One region of the Kitasatospora sp. NBC_00315 genome, then DNA from elsewhere that is predicted to be linked to it. Evidence: riboswitches for the same ligand, from Rfam matches in the RefSeq annotation. Region 1 holds a riboswitch; each other region holds the start of a gene.
What was found. A riboswitch is a leader RNA that binds a small molecule or an ion and turns the genes downstream of it on or off. The one in region 1 is predicted to bind cobalamin.
Positions count from the first base shown of each region.

Region 2: linked by a shared signal. The riboswitch ahead of cobN (cobaltochelatase subunit CobN) and the one ahead of OG823_RS32365 (HoxN/HupN/NixA family nickel/cobalt transporter) in region 1 are both predicted to bind cobalamin.
Region 3: linked by a shared signal. The riboswitch ahead of OG823_RS12770 (ribonucleoside-diphosphate reductase subunit alpha) and the one ahead of OG823_RS32365 (HoxN/HupN/NixA family nickel/cobalt transporter) in region 1 are both predicted to bind cobalamin.
Region 4: linked by a shared signal. The riboswitch ahead of metE (5-methyltetrahydropteroyltriglutamate--homocysteine S-methyltransferase) and the one ahead of OG823_RS32365 (HoxN/HupN/NixA family nickel/cobalt transporter) in region 1 are both predicted to bind cobalamin.

Region 1 is NZ_CP108025.1:7,795,509-7,800,250, forward strand. It holds gene OG823_RS32355 (hypothetical protein) at 129-404, shown strand; gene OG823_RS32360 (glucosamine-6-phosphate deaminase) at 546-1,328, opposite strand; gene OG823_RS32365 (HoxN/HupN/NixA family nickel/cobalt transporter) at 1,528-2,727, opposite strand; cobalamin riboswitch at 2,779-3,017, opposite strand; gene OG823_RS32370 (PRC-barrel domain-containing protein) at 3,514-3,870, opposite strand; gene OG823_RS32375 (pyridoxamine 5'-phosphate oxidase family protein) at 4,175-4,742, shown strand, end outside.
Region 2 is NZ_CP108025.1:1,507,871-1,512,612, reverse strand. It holds gene cobN (cobaltochelatase subunit CobN) at 1-1,924, opposite strand, end outside; cobalamin riboswitch at 2,068-2,193, opposite strand; gene cobG (precorrin-3B synthase) at 2,271-3,572, shown strand; gene OG823_RS06305 (precorrin-8X methylmutase) at 3,569-4,195, shown strand; gene OG823_RS06300 (precorrin-2 C(20)-methyltransferase) at 4,192-4,742, shown strand, end outside.
Region 3 is NZ_CP108025.1:3,198,182-3,202,923, forward strand. It holds gene OG823_RS12765 (glycosyltransferase family 39 protein) at 1-1,735, shown strand, start outside; cobalamin riboswitch at 1,799-1,939, shown strand; gene OG823_RS12770 (ribonucleoside-diphosphate reductase subunit alpha) at 2,124-4,535, shown strand; gene OG823_RS12775 (ribonucleotide-diphosphate reductase subunit beta) at 4,571-4,742, shown strand, end outside.
Region 4 is NZ_CP108025.1:6,895,875-6,900,616, forward strand. It holds gene OG823_RS28965 (TetR/AcrR family transcriptional regulator) at 1-364, opposite strand, end outside; gene OG823_RS28970 (NADP-dependent oxidoreductase) at 435-1,328, shown strand; cobalamin riboswitch at 1,609-1,837, shown strand; gene metE (5-methyltetrahydropteroyltriglutamate--homocysteine S-methyltransferase) at 1,974-4,283, shown strand; gene OG823_RS28980 (2-hydroxyacid dehydrogenase) at 4,487-4,742, shown strand, end outside.

The DNA.
Region 1 (4,742 bases):
CGCCATGTCGGCTGGGCCGTGGGTGCCCCTGGCGCGCGGTGGCCTCCACGACGGCCCGGCGTCCCAGCGCACCGCCCGGGCGCACCGCCCGGGATGCGCGGCCCGGTGGCCCGGGGCAGGCTCGGGGTATGGCCTCGATCATTGTGCTGCTGGAGCTGGAGCCGTCCACCGAGGTGCTGGACGCGGGCGAGGTCGACGTGGGCGCCCGGGTCCGCTGGGTGCACGCGGCCCCGGCGGACCCGGACGTGCCCGAGGATCCCGGGCCCCGCACGTTCTGCGGGCTGGACACGACCCCGCTGGAGCAGGAGCAGTACCGGCCGGCCGGACCGGGGGAGCCCTGGTACCCGCCGCAGCACCGGACCCGCCGGTGCAGGGAGTGCGTGGCGGCGCTGCGGAGCCAGTGAGAGCGCCCGTCGCCGGGGTCGGCGGCTCGGGGAGCCGTCCGCGACCACCGCCCGGCGTACGACGGTGAGGGCTGACCGGTGTGGCCACCCCTCATACCCCGGCGGACGGCCCGGCCGCGCTCCGGACGGTCGTGCGGATTCCTAGAGGCCCTGCCAGGTCGGCTTGGCGGCGTAGGTGTCGCGGAAGTAGCCGGCGAGCTTGAGCCCCGAGGCGGCCGCCTCGTCCACGACCACGGTGGCGTGCGGGTGCAGCTGGAGCGCCGAGGCCGGGACGGCGGCGGCGAGCGGGCCCTCGACCGCGAGGGCGACGGCCTCGGCCTTCGCCTCGCCGGTGGCCAGCAGCACCAGGTGGCGGGCCTCCAGGATGGTGCCGATGCCCTGGGTGAGCACGTGGTGGGGGACGTCGTCCAGGCTGTCGAAGAACCGCGCGTTGTCCTCGCGGGTCTGCCGGGTGAGCGTCTTGATCCGGGTGCGGGAGGCGAGCGAGGAGCACGGCTCGTTGAAGCCGATGTGGCCGTCGGTGCCGATCCCCAGCAGCTGGAGGTCCACGCCGCCGGCCTCGGCCAGCGCCCGGTCGTAGGCGATGGCGGCCGCGGCGATGTCCTCGGCGTTGCCGTCCGGGCCGAGGAAGGAGTCCTCGGGCAGGCCGAGCGGCTCGACCACCTCGCGCAGGACGACCGAACGGTAGGACTCGGGGTGGCCCGCCGGCAGGCCGACGTACTCGTCCAGCTGGCAGACCCGCGCGCGGGAGGTGTCCAGCGACCCGGCCCGCACCCGGGCGGCCAGCGCCTGGTAGATCGGCAGCGGGGTCGAACCCGTGGCCACACCGAGCAGCGCGTCGGGCTTGACGGACAGCAGGTCGGCGATCGCCGCGGCGATGAGCTCGCCGCCGGCGGCGGCGTCGGGGACGATCACGATTTCCATGCGGGGGCCACCATTCCTGAACGACGTAGAGGTATAGACCATTCTGCTGTGTATACCCCTCCCAGGTCCACCCCGGCCCCGGTCGGACGGGGTCGGGACCGGGTGCGGATCTGGCCCCGAGCGTCGTCCGGTGCGCTGTTCGGTCAGCCGGTCAGCCGGTCAGCCGGTCAGCCGGTCAGCGGGTCAGCGGGTCAGCGGGTCAGCGGGTCAGCCGGTCGGACCGGCCGGCCTGCTCCGCCCTGTCGGCCCAGCGCCGTTCGACGCCGGCCATCCGCCAGTAGCCGAGGGCGCACGCCCAGACGACCACGAAGAGGCCGACGATGACGTAGCCCACGTTGTCCAGGCTGATGTCGGAGATCCAGCCGGTGACCGGGTCGGTGAGGTCGAGCTTGTCGTGCAGGACGCTGACCAGCTCGATGGTGCCGATGAGGAAGGCGACGGCGATCGAGAGGCCGGTGATGGTGAGGTTGTAGTAGACCTTGCGGACGGGGTTGGAGAACGCCCAGTGGTAGGCGAAGTTCATGAAGGTGCCGTCGAGGGTGTCGAACAGGCTCATGCCGCAGGCGAACAGCAGGGGCAGGCAGAGGATCGCGTACCAGGGCAGTCCGGAGGCCGCGCCGGAGCCGGCCATCACCATCAGGGTGACCTCGGTGGCGGTGTCGAAGCCCACGCCGAACAGCATGCCCAGCGGGAACATCTGGCCCGGGCGGGTGATGGACCTGGTCAGCCGGCCGAGAATGCGGTTCATGAAGCCGCGCTGGTCGAGGTGCTTCTCCAACTGCCTCTCGTCGAACTCGCCCGCGCGCATCGCCCTGTACACCTTGTGGATTCCCACCAGCGCAACCAGGTTGAGTGCGGCGATCAGGTAGAGGAAGGCGCCCGAGACGCTGGTGCCGATCACGCCGAGCGCGTTGTGGACCGGGGAGTTCTCGTCGACCAGGGTGCCGGCGACCTTGGCTCCCGCCGCGATCAGTGCGGCCAGCAGCATGACGACGCTGGAGTGGCCGAGGGCGAACCAGAAGCCGACCGAGACCGGGCGCTTGCCGTCGGCCATCAGCTTGCGGGTGGTGTTGTCGATCGCTGCGATGTGGTCGGCGTCGAAGGCGTGCCGCATGCCGAGGGTGTACGCGGTGATGCCGAGGCCGACGCCGAAGACCTGGGTGCCGACTGCGTAGTGGTTGGGCGCGACGAGCAGGAACAGGGTGCCGAAGGCCACCACGTGCATGGCGGCGATGGCGGCGAGCAGGCCGCCGGTCCGGATGGTGTCCCTGCGCTCCCAGCGCGGTCCGGGTCGCGACTGCTGCGGTGACTGCGTTGACTGCGGTGACTGCGGTGACTGCGCCGGTCGGGTCGAACGGGGTGCGCGGGGTGATCGGGGGGTGTCTCCGGTCAGGGTCATGCTCGGCGGCCTCTCCAGCTCCTCGATGGGGGCACCCCCGGCGTGGGCCGGGGGAGTCGTGCATGCCGTGGCCGGTCTCCTGGCTTCGGGCATGCCTCCCGACCGGCGTACCGGCTGAGGGGCGTCGCATCGCCATCCGGCCTTCCCGGGGCCTGGCGGCTCCGGTGGCTGTCCGCGCGGAGGCGGGCACGATGGGGACACTTCCCGTTCACAGTGGCGAGGGCCGCTCCGGACTGGACCCTGACGGGCCGGCACCGGAATTCCCGAACACCACGGCGAGGAACACGGTAGGTGCTGGCCTCGGAGATCGACAAGTCTGCGCAGTTGCGCAGATATTGCAACAAGAGTTTCCGGAGGTCGCCGGACCGGCGTGCAGCACGGCCGGACGGCGGCACAGCTGAGGGGGCGGCAGCGGCGTGGCCACACGCGCCAGTCCGGCCCGGCAGCGGCTCACGGGCGAGCGGACGAGCGGACGACCTGACGGTGGGTGACCGGGCGCGGTGTGACCGGGTGACCGGGTGACGGGGTGACGAGGGTGGCCGGGGCAGGCGGGTACGCGGTCAAGGCTCAGCGGCAGCGGCAGCGGCAGCGGCAGCGGCAGCGGCAGCGGGCGCGGGGCAGCGGCCGGGGGCACGGGAACACGGGCCAGGCCCACCGGGCGGCCGGTCCCGCCGCTACGACCGCCGGGCGTCCGCCCGTGCCCGAGTGCTCAGGGCCGACGGCTGAGGCGTGTCCCCACGAGGGCATGCGGTCGGGCAGGCGGCGGCCCGCCGCGTCGGGGGCGGGTCAGGGACGCGCCAGCCGGCGTTCGCCGCCCGCTCCCGGCTGGTAGGCCAGGCCGTAGTGCCGGAAGACGGCCTCCTCGTCCTCGGCGGGCAGGATGTCGTCCGTGCCGATCGCCGGTGCGTCCTTCACGAGGGACTTGTCGTAGCCGACCTTCAGATAGCCGGGCCCGACGACCGCGTCCTCGATGGGGACGAAGACCAGGCGGTGGCGGGTGGGCAGGCCGATCTGGACCGTGGCCATGGCCGGCAGGTCGGTGACGGTGTCGACGTAGACGGCCTCCAACGTGCCGATCTTTCGCCCGCCGGTGTCGACGACGTCGTGGGTCCGCCACTCGCGGATATCGCCTACCTGGATCACCGTGACTCCCTTCACGCGGTTGGTCCCGCACTGCCGTCCGACCGGCGGCCCGCACTTCAGCTTGCCCCGGACAGGTCGCGCGCACCACCGGCGCGGCCGCTCCGAGCCGGGCGGCGGGGCCCAGCAGGTGCCGAAACCCCAGCCGGACGGCAGAGTCGAAAGAAGAGTCGAAAGGTGCCCGGTGTCAGCCGGGCGCACCCGGCGTCGCCGTTTCCCACGTGGAACCCGCCACCCCGGGGAACCCGCCCCACCCCGGGGAACCCGCCCCACCGCGGGGGACCCGACGAGAGGAGGCCGAGTCACCGTGCACGCATCCCCACCACCCGAGTCCGCCCGGCCGGCGCGGCAGCGGACCGATCCCGGCGTGGTCGCCGGGCGCGTCGCCGAGCGGCGGGCCCACCTCGGTCTGTCGGAGGCGGATCTGGCCGTACGGGCCGGTATGGCGCCGCCGTACCTGGAGCATCTGCTCGAAGCCGGTCCGGAGTTCGACCCGGGAGGCTACCTGCGGATCGCCGCAGCCCTGCGGACGACCTACCAGGACCTGCTCGAAGGGCGCAGCGACCTGCCGCCGGGGCAGAGCGGAGCGTCGCCGCGTCCCGTCCTGATCCATCTCAACGGTGCCGAGTGCTGGGACCTGCTCGGCAGTCACGGTGTCGGCCGGATCGCCCTTCCGGGCGAACCCGGGCCGGTGGTCCTCCCCGTCAACTACACGGTCGACGTGGAGACGGTCGTCTACCGGACGAACCCGCGTGGCGCCGCCGCGGTCGAGGCCGGTACCGGTCTCTCCTTCCAGGCCGACCGCATCGACGACCGCCTGAGCCAGGGGTGGAGCGTGCTCGTGGTCGGCACGGCCGAGCACATCGAGGACCCCG
Region 2 (4,742 bases), 6.3 Mb from region 1:
CCAGGCGGGCGGCCTGGATCAGTGTCCAGATCTGGGCCCGGACGGCCGGCAGCTTGGCCGGGTCCATCGCGGCGATGTTGGCGTGCTCGTCGAGCAGCTGCTCCAGGCGCGCGATGTCGCCGTAGCTCTCGGCGCGGGCCATCGGCGGCACCAGGTGGTCGACCAGGGTGGCGTGCGCGCGGCGCTTGGCCTGGGTGCCCTCGCCCGGGTCGTTCACCAGGAAGGGGTAGACCAGCGGCAGGTCGCCGAGCGCGGCGTCCGGACCGCAGTCGGCGGAGAGCGCGGCGGTCTTGCCGGGCAGCCACTCCAGGTTGCCGTGCTTGCCCAGGTGGACGACGGCGTCGGCGCCGAAACCGCCGTCCTCCCGGGCGGCCGCGATCCAGCGGTAGGCGGCCAGGTAGTGGTGCGAGGGCGGCAGGTCCGGGTCGTGGTAGATGGCCACCGGGTTCTCTCCGAAGCCGCGCGGCGGCTGGATCAGCACCAGCAGGTTCCCGGCGCGCAGGCCGGCCAGCACGATGTCGCCCTCGGGGTTGCGGCTGCGGTCCACGTACAGCTCGCCCGGGGCCGGGCCCCAGTGCCGCTCGACCTGCTCGCGCAGGCCCTCGGGCAGCTCGGCGTACCAGCGGCGGTAGTCGGCGGCGGGGATCCGCACGGGGTTGCGGGAGAGCTGGTCCTCGGTCAGCCAGTCCTGGTCGTAGCCGCCGGCCGCGATCAGCGCGTGGATCAGCGCGTCGCCCTCGTGGCTCTCGTCGCCCTCGGGCGCGGGTGCGAGACCGGGCAGGGCGTCCGGGCCGTCCAGCGGGCCGAGGTCCATGCCCTCCGCCCGCAGCCGCTCCAGCAGGCGGATCGCGCTGGCGGGGGTGTCCAGCCCGACCGCGTTGCCGACCCGGGCGTGCTTGGTCGGGTACGCGGACAGCACCAGCGCCAACCGTCGCTCGGCGGCCGGGATGTACCGCAGCCGGGCGTGCCGCACCGCGATGCCGGCCACCCGGGCGGCCCGCTCCGGGTCCGCGGCGTAGACGGTCAGGCCGTCCTCGTCCAGCTCCTTGAACGAGAACGGGACGGTGATCAGGCGGCCGTCGAACTCGGGCACGGCGACCTGGGTGGCGGTGTCCAGCGGGGACAGGCCGTCGTCGCTGGCCTCCCAGGCGGCGCGCGACCAGGTGAGGCAGAGGGCCTGCAGGATCGGGCGGTCGAGCGCGGCCAGCGCGCCCGCGTCCCAGGCCTCCTCGTCGCCGCCGGCCGAGGCGTCGGCGGGGCGGGTGCCGCCGGCCGCCAGCACGGTGGTGACGATCGCGTCGGCCTGCCCCAGCTCCGCCAGCAGCTCGGCCTCCGCGCCGCGCAGCGAGGAGCAGTACAGCGGGCGCGGGCGGGCGCCCTTGTCCTCGATGGCCCGGCACAGCGTCTCGACGAAGGCGGTGTTGCCGCTCATGTGGTGGGCCCGGTAGTAGAGCACCGCGATCACCGGGCCGTCGGCGTTCCCGGCGCTCGGGGTGCGCTCCAGCGGGCCCCACTCGGGGGCCGACGCCGGGGCGGCGAAGCCGTGGCCGGTGAGCAGCACGGTGTCGGAGAGGAAGGCGCCGAGCTCGGCGAGGTTGGCCGGGCCGCCGTGCGCGAGGTAGGCGTGCGCCTCGGCGGCGATCCCGGCCGGGACGGTGGAGAGCTCCATCAGCTGGGCGTCCGGCGCCTGTTCGCCGGTGAGCACGATCACCGGGCGGGGGCCGGCCAGCAGCGCGTCCAGGCCCTCCTGCCAGGCCCGGCGGCCACCGAGCAGGCGGACGACCACCAGATCGGTGTCCTCCAGCAGGCCGGGGAGGTCGTCCGCGGTGAGCCGGGCCGGGTTGCCCAGCCGGAAGGGGACCGGTCCCGCGGCGGCGCGGGCGCTCAGCAGGTCGGTGTCCGAGGTCGACAGAAGCAGGATCACGCGAAGGCCCTCCCGGCCTCGTGGGCGGGCAGGGGCAGAGCCATGGGCGTGGCCGCGGGCGGGAGCCCGGGCACAGGCGTGCGGCGGCGCATAGGTGGAGCCTTCCTCGGGGTCCGCGCCCCGTGGGGGTACCTCCTGCCGGGGGCAGGCGGAGTCGGGACGGCAGGAGTTCCTGGCTCCCACGGCTGGTGAACCGTGGTCACAGTGGCGGGACCGCACCGGGTTTGCACCGGTTTCCTCCCCTTTGCGCCGTCTCTGGCGTGAGCGGACCCCGAAGGATCCGCCCGGGAGCATAGTAGGCGGTACAGGTGATCCACGGGACAGAGTCCCGGGGCGGTTCCTGGGTATGCTCGCGGCCATGTCACCCTCACCCGACCCCGCGGAACCGGGCCCCGGCGGGCCCGGCCGGGCGCGCGAGGACGCGTGCCCGGGGGCCCTTCGCCTACATACGGCCGACGACGGCGCGCTCGCCCGAGTACGCCTGCCCGGTGGTCTCCTGACGTTCCGTCAGGCGGATGTGCTGGCCGACGCCGCAGAGGCGCTCGGTGACGGCCGGCTGGAGACCACCTCGCGCGGCAACGTCCAACTGCGCGGCCTGTCCGAGGGCTGCGGTCCGGAGCTCGGCGACCGGCTGCGCGCGGCCGGACTGCTGCCCTCCGAGCGGCACGAGCGGATCCGCAACATCGTCGCCACGCCGCTCGCCGGCCTCGACGGCAACGGGTCTGCGGACGTGACGATTTGGGCCCGCGAACTGGACGCGGCGCTGTGCGCCGCCGACTGGTCCGCCGCCCTCTCCGGCCGATTCCTCTTCGCGCTCGACGACGGCCGGGGCGACGTCGCCGGGCTCGACGCCGATGTGACATTGATCGCAGCGCCGGGCGGCGGGGCACTCCTGCGCCTCGGCCGTGCCACCGGTGCGCTGCGGGTGCCGGCCGGCGAGGCCGTCGCTGCGGCGCTGGCCGCCGCCGGGGCCTTCCTCGCGCTGCTCGGGGCCACCGGCACCGGGGCCTGGCGGATCCGCGAGGCGGACCCGGACGGCACCCGGCTCACCGTGCCCGGCCTCGTCGCCGCGCCGCTGCCGGCGCTCGCGGGGACGCTGCCGCAGGCCGGTCCGGTGCCCGGGCCCGACGGACGGCACGCGCTCTCGGCGGGCCTGCGCTTCGGGCGCGCGCCGGCCGGGGCGTGGCGGCTGCTCGCCCGGGCGGCGGAGCAGGGCGCCGGTGAGCTCCGGGTGACCCCCTGGCGCGGCGTGGTCCTGCCCGGACTGGCGCCGGACGGCGCCCGCGAGTGGGCCGGGCGGCTGTCGGCCGCCGGGCTGGGCCTGGATCCGCACTCGCCCTGGGAGCTGGCGATGGCCTGCACCGGGACGCCGGGCTGCGCGAAGTCGCTGGCGGACGTCCGCGGCGACGCGGCGCGCGCGCTGGCGGCCGCCGGGCCGCCCGCCGGGCCCGGGGCGCGCCTGCTGCCCGTGCACTGGTCCGGGTGCGCGCGGCGGTGCGGGCACCCGGCGGGGGAGTGGGTGGACGTGCTCGCCACGGGGGACGGGTACGAGGTGGCGGTACGCCGCCCGCACGCTCCGTCCGCCTCTCAGTCAACGACAACGCAACAGATGCCCGACGCAGTGGCCCGGGCCCGGAGGACGAAGTGATCGAGTACGAGAGGGACGGGGCGGCCATCTACCGCGAGTCCTTTGCCACCATCCGGGCCGAGGCCGATCTGGCGGGTCTGCCCGCCGACGTCTCCCAGGTCGCGGTGCGCATGATCCACGCGTGCGGCATGACCGACCTGGTGCGGGACCTGCTCTGGTCCCCGAACGTGGTCGCCGACGCGCGCCGGGCGCTGCGCGCCGGCGCCCCGATCCTGTGTGACGTCTCGATGGTCGCCAGCGGGGTGACCCGCAAGCGGCTGCCCGCCGGCAACGAGGTGCTCTGCACGCTCTCCGACCCCTCCGTCCCCGAGCTGGCGAGGAAGATGGGCAACACCCGCAGCGCCGCCGCGATGGAGCTGTGGCTGCCCCGGCTGGAGGGCGCGGTGGTCGCCGTCGGCAACGCGCCGACCTCGCTCTTCCGGCTGCTGGAGCTGATCGAGGCGGGCGCGCCCCGCCCGGCCGCCGTGATCGGCGTCCCGGTCGGCTTCATCGGCGCCGCCGAGTCCAAGCAGGCCCTGGCCGAACACCCCAGCGCCCTGGAGCATCTGGTGGTCCGGGGCCGCCGTGGCGGCAGTGCCATGGCCGCCGCCGCCATCAACGCGATTGCGAGTGAAGAAGAGTGACGCAGCCTCAGTCGACGACAGGCGGCCCCGGCCGGCTCTACGGGGTGGGTCTGGGCCCGGGTGACCCGTCGCTGGTCACCGTCCGCGCCGCCGAACTCATCGGCAAGGCCGACGTGGTGGCCTACCACAGTGCCCGGCACGGCCGCTCGATCGCCCGCTCGATCGCCGAGCGCTATCTGACGGACGGTCAGATAGAGGAGCAGTTGGTCTACCCGCTCACGGTCGAGACCACCGACCACCCCGGCGGCTACCGGGGCGCGATCGACGAGTTCTACGAGGAGGCCGCCGCCCGGCTGGCCGCCCACCTGGACGCGGGCCGGGACGTGGTGGTGCTCGCCGAGGGCGACCCGCTCTTCTACGGCTCCTACCAGCACATGCACAAGCGCCTGGCCCACCGCTACCCGACCGAGGTGGTGCCGGGGGTGACCTCCGTCAGCGCCGCCGCGGCCCGGCTCGGGCGGGCGCTGGTGGAGGCCGAGGAGGTGCTGACCATCCTGCCCGGCACGCTGCCGGAGGAGGAGTTGGCGGCCCGCCTGGCGTCCACCGA
Region 3 (4,742 bases), 4.6 Mb from region 1:
CGGGCAGGCCCGGCACCCCCGTACCGAGGAGCACGGCGCTCAGTGGTTCGAGCCGGCCGGCGACGATCCGTCCGAGGACGCCGGGTACGCGCCCCGACCGGTCGGCCACGGCGGGTACGGTCCGGCCCCTGACGGACCCCGGAGCGCCGACGAGGCCCGGGCCGTCCAGGAGCCCCGGAGCGCCGACGAGGCCCGGGCCGTCGAGCTGGCGCCCTACCGGATCCCGCGCGTCCCCGACACCGGCTGGGATCCGGCCCCGAGCCCCCGGCGGCGCTGGATCGGCCGCGGCCTGCTGTTCGGTGTGCTGGCCATCCAGGCGGCGCTCTCGCTGCGTCTGAACAGCGCCGCGCACCCGGACGAGGCGGTCTCGCTGATCGTCGGCCGCCAGGAGCTGGCCCGGCTGAGCGACGGCACCGCGGTCACCACCGACCTGATCCACCAGGTCACCGGACTGCCCTGGCTGTATCCGCCGCTGGCCGGCTTCGGCGTGAACGCCAGCGGTGTGTTCGGGGCCAGGCTGATCAGCCTGGTCTTCGCCCTGCTCACCACCACCCTGCTCTACTCGCTGACCCGACGGCTCTTCAACGAGCGCGCCGCCATCTGCGGTGCCGGGGCGTACGCCGTCCTGCAGTCCACCGTGGTCGTCGGCTTCTACGCCGCGCCGGACGCCCTCGCCGTCATGCTGGTGGCGCTCGCGGCCTGGCTGATCACGCTCACCGCCCGGGCCCCGGTGGTCACCGTGCTGCTGGCCGCGCCGGCCGCGGCGCTGGCGGCCGCGGTGGAGTACGCCTCGGTGCCGGCGCTGCCCGTCCTGCTCGCGCTGGCCCTGATCACCGCGTGGCCGCACCGGGGCGCCCTCCCCGCCGTGCTGCGCTCCCTCCTGCTCGGGCTGGGAACCGTCGGCGTGCTGCTGCCCTTCGGCATTCCGGCGGCCGTCTGGACGCACGCGACGATCCCGGCCCGAGGGACGCAGTCGGCCGGGTCGATCCTCCTCGCCGCCGTCCAGTGGGGCGGTCTGTTCACCGTGCTCGCCATCGCCGGAGCGGTCGCCTACGTCCGCCGGGAGCGGATGAACGAATCCCCCGACACCGACGCCGTCACCGCGTCGCGCCTGCGCCGGACCGCGCTCGGTGCGACCCTGTGCGCGGCGGCGCTGCTGATCCCCGCGCTGCACGCGTACCAGAACTCCTCGGCGGTGATGTTCCGCCACATCGGCTTCGGGATGCTCTTCGCGGCCCCGCTGGCCGGGGTGGGCATCACCCGGCTGGTCGGCGCGCACTTCCGCCACCCCCAGCTGGGCATCCTGGTCTGGGTCGCACTGCTCGCCCTGGGCCTGGACCAGGCGGCCCTGAGATTCCAGAACGGCCCCGACTCCGGCAGCCTGATGGGTGTCCTGCGCGCGAACGCCACGCCCCAGGGCCACTACCTCACCGAGGTCGACGGCCTGCCGGAGTACTACCTGGGCGGCGTCTCCCGGCCCGAGCAGTGGGTCTCGGCCCGGGCCGGGACGGACTACCAGGATCCGGCCGGGGTGAGGCACCAGGGACAGGACGGCACCGCGGCCGCCATCCGGGACGGCTACTTCACCCTGGTGGTGCTCGACAGCACCGCGCCGGCCGCCGTGACCAAGGTCATCACCGAGGCCGTCGAGAGCAGCGGGCGCTACCGTCTGATCGCGCAGTTCACCTCCACGACGGTCGACTCGGGCACCTACCGTGTGTTCCTCATGCACTGAGTGCAGCGACCGGCTTCCTGTGCGCAACACGCCAGTCGCCACTACATATGGGGCCGCGATAGTCAGCCGCCACTACATGTATGCTTTCCCTCGCTGTCGAAGCAGGGGAACCCGGTGGAAATCCGGGACTGCCCCGCAGCGGTGAGCGGGTGGCTGGGCCAGCATCCGCAAGTCCGATGACCTGCCGACGGTGTGCTCCAGGGCGTCCCCGCAGTCGCCAGCAGCACAGCAGTGACGTCCGGGCCTCGCGGGTGGGCCAGGGGGGTGATGTGCGCGCGCCGTCAGGTGTCCGCGCTGCGCTCCCCTGCGCCCAGACGGTCCGGTCCGCCCCCTCGCCGACCGCCGCCGCCAGGAGAGAAGCGCCTTGACCACCGCTGCCTCAGCCACCCTGCCCGCCCAGGGTTCCAGCACCTCCGCCCCGTCCGACCCGAAGGTCTCCGACCCGGGCGGAGCGCTCCTGCGGCTGCTGACCGACCGCAGCGCCGACCTGCCCGAGGTCGACCCCGGCCACGTCGCCGCCGCCGCCCTGCGCGGCCGCAACGCCGGCTCCGACTTCGCGGAGCTGCGCGGGCTGGCCGTCGAGGCCGCCGCGTCGATGATCGCCGAGGACCCGCAGTACTCGAAGCTCGCCGCCCGCCTGCTGGCGCTGGAGATCCAGGACGAGGCCGTCGGCCAGGGCGCCGTCTCCTTCTCCGCCTCGATCACCGTCGGCCACGCCGAGGGCCTGATCGGCGACGCCGCCGCCGCGTTCGTGGCGAAGCACGCCGACACGCTGGACGCGCTGATCGACCAGCGGGGCGACGACCGCTTCGAGTACTTCGGCCTGCGCACCGTGCAGTCGCGCTACCTGCTGCGCCACCCGATCACCCGCAAGGTGGTCGAGACCCCGCAGCACTTCCTGCTCCGCGTCGCGTCCGGCCTGGCGGTCGGCGACGACGAGCAGGCGGTGCGCGAGGTCGCCGAGCTGTACGCGCTGATGAGCGCGCTCTCGTACCTGCCGTCCTCGCCGACCCTGTTCAACTCGGGCACCCGGCACCCGCAGATGTCCAGCTGCTACCTGTTGGACTCGCCGCTGGACAACCTGGACTCGATCTACTCGCGCTACGCGCAGATCGCCCGGCTCTCCAAGCACGCCGGCGGCATCGGCCTGTCGTACTCCCGGATCCGCTCGCGCGGCTCGCTGATCCGGGGCACCAACGGCAAGTCCAACGGCATCGTGCCGTTCCTGCGCACCCTGGACTCCTCGGTGGCGGCGGTCAACCAGGGCGGCCGGCGCAAGGGCGCGGCCTGCGTCTACCTGGAGACCTGGCACGCGGACATCGAGGAGTTCCTGGAGCTGCGCGACAGCACCGGCGAGGAGGCGCGGCGCACCCACAACCTGAACCTCGCGCACTGGATCCCGGACGAGTTCATGCGCCGGGTCAACGCGGGCACCGACTGGTCGCTGTTCTCCCCGGCCGACGTCCCCGAGCTGGTCGACCTGTGGGGCGCCGAGTTCGACGCCGCCTACCTGGCGGCCGAGGCCGAGGGCAAGGCCCAGCGCACCATCCCCGCGCAGACGCTGTACGCCCGGATGATGCGCACCCTGGCGCAGACCGGCAACGGCTGGATGACCTTCAAGGACGCCTCCAACCGCGCCGCCAACCAGACCGCCGTGCCGGGCCGCACCGTGCACTCCTCGAACCTCTGCACCGAGATCATCGAGGTCACGGACGACTCCGAGACCGCCGTCTGCAACCTCGGCTCGGTCAACCTGGGCGCCCACGTGGCCCCCGGCGCCACCTCCGCCGACCTGCTGAACGCGATGGACTGGGAGCGGCTGGACACCACCGTGCGCACCGCGGTCACCTTCCTCGACCGCGTGGTGGACATCAACTTCTACCCGACCCCCGAGGCCGGCGCCTCCAACTCCCGCTGGCGGCCGGTGGGCCTGGGCGTGATGGGCCTGCAGGACGTCTTCTTCCGGCTGCGCCTGGACTTCGACTCCGCCGAGGCCAAGCGGCTCTCCACGCTGATCTCCGAGCGCATCATGCTGGTCGCCTACGAGCGCTCCAGCGAGCTGGCCGAGCAGCTGGGCCGGCACGAGGCGTACGCGGAGACCCGCGCCGCGCGCGGTCAGCTGCACATCGACCACTTCGAGACGGCCCCGCAGTGGGCGGAGCGCTGGAGCGCACTGCGCGCGCGGATCGCCGCGACCGGCCTGCGCAACTCGCTCCTGCTCGCCGTCGCACCGACCGCCACCATCGCCTCGATCGCGGGCGTCTACGAGTGCATCGAGCCGCAGGTGTCCAACCTGTTCAAGCGCGAGACCCTCTCCGGTGAGTTCCTCCAGGTCAACCCGTACCTGGTCCGCGAGCTGAAGGAGCTCGGCGTCTGGGACGCGCAGACCCGGGACGCGCTGCGCGAGGCCAACGGCTCCGTGCAGGAGCTCAACTGGCTGCCCGTCGAGGTGCGCTCGCTGTACCGCACCGCGTGGGAGCTGCCGCAGCGTGCGCTGATCGACCTGGCCGCCGCCCGGCAGCCGTACATCGACCAGAGCCAGTCGCTGAACCTCTTCATGGCCGCGCCCACCATCGGCAAGCTCAGCTCCATGTACGCGTACGCCTGGAAGGTCGGTCTCAAGACCACCTACTACCTGCGCTCGCGCCCGGCGACCCGGATCGCGCAGGCGGCCTCCGGCGCGGCCCGCGCGGCGGTCCCGGCCCCGGTCTCCGTGCCGACCCCCACCCTCACCCCGGAGGAGGAGGCGGCGCTCGCCTGCTCCCTGGAGAACCCCGAGTCCTGCGAGGCCTGCCAGTGAGCACCCCCACCCCCGAGACGCCCGGCCGCGAGAAGATGCTGCTCGACCCGGGCTTCGAGCTGACGCTGCGTCCGATGCGCTACCCGTCGTTCTACGACCGGTACCGGGACGCGATCAAGAACACCTGGACCGTCGAGGAGGTGGACCTGCACTCCGACGTCGCCGACCTCGCCAAGCTCAGCGAGGGCGAGCGGCACATGATCGGCC
Region 4 (4,742 bases), 900 kb from region 1:
ACTCCCGCAGGGCGGGCGATCCCTCGATCATGCGTCGGACGGGTGCACTGCCCTCCGCCGTGCAGTGCCGCACCAGGGCCTGGACCTCGCGGTGCAGTGCCGGGACGGGCGGGTCGAGCGGAGGCCGGTCGATCACCGCCCGCGTGAGGCGCTGCTCGAAGTCCTGGTCGCGCTCGAACACCAGGGCCTCCTTCGAGGCGAAGTGGGCGAAGACGGTGGTGACGGCCACGTCGGCCTCGGCTGCCACGTCACGGATGCCCACGGCGTCGTACCCGCGCTCCAGGAAGAGGCGCAGCGCCGTGTCGGCGATCTTCTGGCGCGTCACGGCCTTCTTGCGGTCGCGGCGTCCGGGCGGCTCGGTCATGCCATGACCCTACCAGGTATGAATCAATAACTGTTGTGAAACACTAACTGTTAGGTCTATCTTCGGCCGCATGAGGAAAATCAGCTTCGCCGAGTTCGGCGGTCCCGAGGTCCTGCAACTGGTGGAAGCCGAGGAGCCCCACGCGGGCCCCGGTCGGATACGCATCGCCGTACGGGCGGCGGGTGTCAACCCCGTCGACTGGAGGATCCGGGAGGGCCAGGTTCTGGGAGCCCATCCGGTCGAGCTGCCCGCCGGGCTCGGACTGGACGCCGCCGGGGTGGTGGACGAGGTCGGTGAGGGCGTCGAGGGGGTCGAGGTCGGCGACCGCGTGTTCGGCGAAGGTGCCGACACGTACGCCGAATTCGCTGTGCTGTCGGCCTGGGCCCGGATGCCCGAGGGGCTGCCCTTCGAGGAGGCGGCCGGGTACCCGTCGGTGGTGGAGACCGCGCTGCGCGTCATCCGCGAGGTCGGCGTGCGGCCCGGCCAGACACTGCTGGTCAGCGGCGCGTCCGGCGGCGTCGGGTCGGCGGTGCTGCAGATCGCGCGCGCGCGCGGCATCGCGGTGATCGGCACGGCCGGGGCTGCGAACCAGGACTACCTGCGCGGCCTGGGCGCCCTCGCCACGACCTACCACGAGGGCTGGGTCGACCGGGTGCGGCTTTTCGGCCGGGTCGACGCGGCCCTCGACCTGGCCGGCTCGGGCGTCATCCGCGAACTCGTCGAGCTGACAGGGCACCCGCGCAAGGTCGTCTCCATCGCCGACCTCGGCGCGCCGCAGCTGGGCGTCCGGTTCTCCGGCGTGGCCGGGAGCGTGCCGGACGCGCTCGCCGAGGCCGTCGACCTCATCTCCACGGGCAGACTCCACATCCCGGTCGAGAAGTCGTACCCGCTCACCGAGGCAGCGGCGGCGCACACCGACAGCCGCCTCGGTCATACCCGGGGGCGCCGGGTCCTGGTCGTCTGAGGCGCGGCCCGCGCGGCATTCCGCAGCCGCGCGGCCCGCTCGGCGTCCCGCGCCGACCGGCCGGTCACCAGCGGGTGGGGGAGCGGCGTCGGACGAAGCGGGCAGACGCGCCTCGCCCGCCAGGGCGACCGCGGCGCCCTCCGCCGGGATCCGGTTCGGGCCGTCGGCCCTTCCGGGGGGCCGGTCGCCGCCCGGTGCGGAGGCGGCCAGGACATCGCCTGTCCCGCTCGTCGGTCCGGGCGGTGGGCGGGGGATCTCACGGACGCGCGGCCGGCGTACTAGGCTGTGGCTCGCAGTTGGTTCGCCCTGTCCGCCAGGCAGGTGCGTCGTAAGAGGGAACCCGGTGTGAATCCGGGACTGCCCCGCAGCGGTGAGTGGGAACGACCGCCGTCACATGCACTGGGCCCCAGCGGGGCCCGGGAAGCGACGGCCAGTAGGTGCCGGACAGGCCGAAGGCCCGACCGGTGTGCCCATGAGTCCGAAGACCTGCCACTGCCCGTGTGCGACCGCACGCGGTGATCTCGGTGACCTCGTGGGCGGGTCGGCGGAGCGGGCGGGCCCATCCCGGTGCCACGCCCCGACTGCTGTTCCTTCGTGCCCCCGTGCCCTCCCGGGATCGCAACGCGACTCGCGAAGGAGAGTTCCGTGTCACCGAGTTCGACCACACCGCCGGCCACCGTCCACGGCTACCCGCGTCAGGGCCCGAACCGAGAGCTGAAGAAGGCGATCGAGGGGTACTGGGCGGGGCGCGTCACCGCGGCCGACCTGCGCACCGCCGCCGCCGGGCTGCGCCGCGACACCTGGCGGCGCCTCACCGAGGCCGGTATCGCCGAAGTGCCCACCGGGGACTTCTCGTTGTACGACCACGTGCTCGACGCCACCGTCGCGGTGGGCGCCGTTCCGGAGCGGCACCGCGCCGCCGTCGAGGCGGATCCGCTGGACGGGTACTTCGCCATGGCCCGCGGCACCCAGGCGGTCGCACCGCTGGAGATGACCAAGTGGTTCGACACCAACTACCACTATCTCGTGCCCGAGTTGGGACCGGACACCGCATTCGCCGCCAACTCGTCCAAGGCGGTCGGCGAACTGCGCGAGGCGATCGCGCTGGGCCACACCGCACGGCCGGTCCTGGTCGGCCCGCTGACCTACCTGCTGCTCGCCAAGCCCGCCCCCGGGGTGGCGGCGGACTTCCGGCCGCTGACCCTGCTGGACCGCCTGCTGCCCGTCTACGCCGAGCTCCTGGCGGACCTGCGAGCGGCCGGCGCCGAGTGGGTCCAGCTGGACGAGCCCGCGCTCGTCCAGGACCGCAGCCCGGCGGAGTTGAACGCCGCGGCGCGGATCTACCGTGACCTCGGCGCTCTCGCGGACCGACCCAGGATCCTGGTCGCGACGTACTTCGGCCGAGCCGGTGAGGCCCTGCCGATCCTGGCCAGGGCCCCGATCGAGGGCGTCGCCCTCGACTTCACCGGGCCCGGCGCCGCCAACCTGGACGAACTCGCCGCCGTCGGCGGCCTGCCCGGCAAGCGCCTGGTCGCGGGGGTGGTGGACGGCCGCAACATCTGGATCAACGACCTGGAGAAGTCGCTCGCCACCCTGGCCACCCTGCTCGGCCTGGCCGACCGGGTGGACGTCGCGCCGTCCTGCTCCCTGCTGCACGTCCCGCTCGACGCCGACGCGGAGCGCGACCTCGACCCGCAGGTCGCCCGCTGGCTGGCCTTCGCCCGCCAGAAGACCGACGAGACCGTGCTGCTCGCCAGGGCCCTGAGCCAGGGCACGCACACCCTGACGGCCGAACTGGCGGCCAACCGCGCCGACCTGGCCTCCCGCGCCGCCTCCGCGCTCACCCACGACCCGGCCGTCCGCGCCCGGGCCGGCGCCGCCACGGCGGAGCACGCCCGCCGGGCCCGGACCTATCCCGAGCGGGCCGAGGCCCAGCGGGCCCGGCTGGGCCTGCCGTTGCTGCCGACCACCACCATCGGCTCCTTCCCGCAGACCACCGAACTGCGCACCGCCCGCGCCGACCTGCGCGCCGGGCGCCTCGGCGCCGACGGCTACCGCGAGCGGATGGAGGCCGAGGTCCGCGAGGTGATCGCCTACCAGGAGAAGGCCGGCCTGGACGTCCTCGTCCACGGTGAACCCGAACGCAACGACATGGTCCAGTACTTCGCCGAACAGCTCACCGGCTACCTCGCCACCAGGCACGGCTGGGTGCAGTCCTACGGCACCCGCTACGTCCGCCCGCCGGTCCTGGCCGGCGACATCTCCCGTCCGCACCCGATGACCGTCGACTGGTACCGCTTCGCACAGGATCTGACGGACCGTCCGGTCAAGGGCATGCTCACCGGCCCGGTCACCATGCTCGCCTGGTCCTTCGTCCGCGACGACCAGCCCCTCGCCGACACCGCCCGCCAGGTCGCCCTCGCCCTGCGCGAGGAGGTCACCGACCTGGAGGCCGCCGGCGCCGCCGTCATCCAGGTGGACGAGCCCGCCCTGCGCGAAACCCTCCCGCTGCGCGCCGCGGACCGCCCGGCCTACCTGGCCTGGGCCACCGGGGCCTTCCGTCTCAGCACCTCGGGCGTGCGGGCGGACACCCAGATCCACACCCACATGTGCTACGCCGAGTTCGGCGAGATCATGACCGCGATCGACGAGCTCGACGCGGACGTGATCTCCCTGGAGGCGGCCCGCTCGCACATGCAGGTCGCCCACGAGCTGGCCGGGGCCGGCTACCCCCGTGAGGTCGGGCCGGGCGTCTACGACATCCACTCCCCGCGGGTGCCCGGCACCGAGGAGGCCGCCGCCCTGCTCCGCGCCGGCCTGGCGGCCATTCCCGCCGAGCGGCTCTGGGTCAACCCCGACTGCGGACTGAAGACCCGCGGCTGGCCGGAGACCCGGGCCTCCCTGGAGCACCTGGTCGAAGCGGCGCGCCTGGTCCGGGCGGAGCTGACCGGCTGACGAGGACGCCGGGGACCGGCCGGGCGCCCGCACACGGCCCGGCCCGTCCCCGGCCCGTCCCCGGCCCGGCCCGGCCCCGGCACTCCCGGACGACGGCGCAGCCTGGACGGTGCCGCCCGGCCGGGCAACGGCTCTCGGACGGGGGGCACCGACCCCGGCGGCCGGGGTTTGCCGTCGCCGGTGATCGCTGTTGAGATCGGCTCATGAGCCCTTCGAGCGCCCGGCCCGCCGGCCCCCCGGCCAGGATCCTGCTTCCCTACCCGACCGAGCGGATCGGCCTGCCGGGGGTGGCGGCCGAACTGTGGGACGGCCGGGGCGAGGGCCCGCCCCGCAGGGTGCTCGACGAGGTGGAGTTCTTCGTCGTCCCGTACACCTTCGCGTCGGCGGCCGTGCCGCTGCTCGCGCGGATGCCCCGGTTGCGGATCGTGCAGAGCCTGTCGGCGGGCGTCGAGGGCCTGC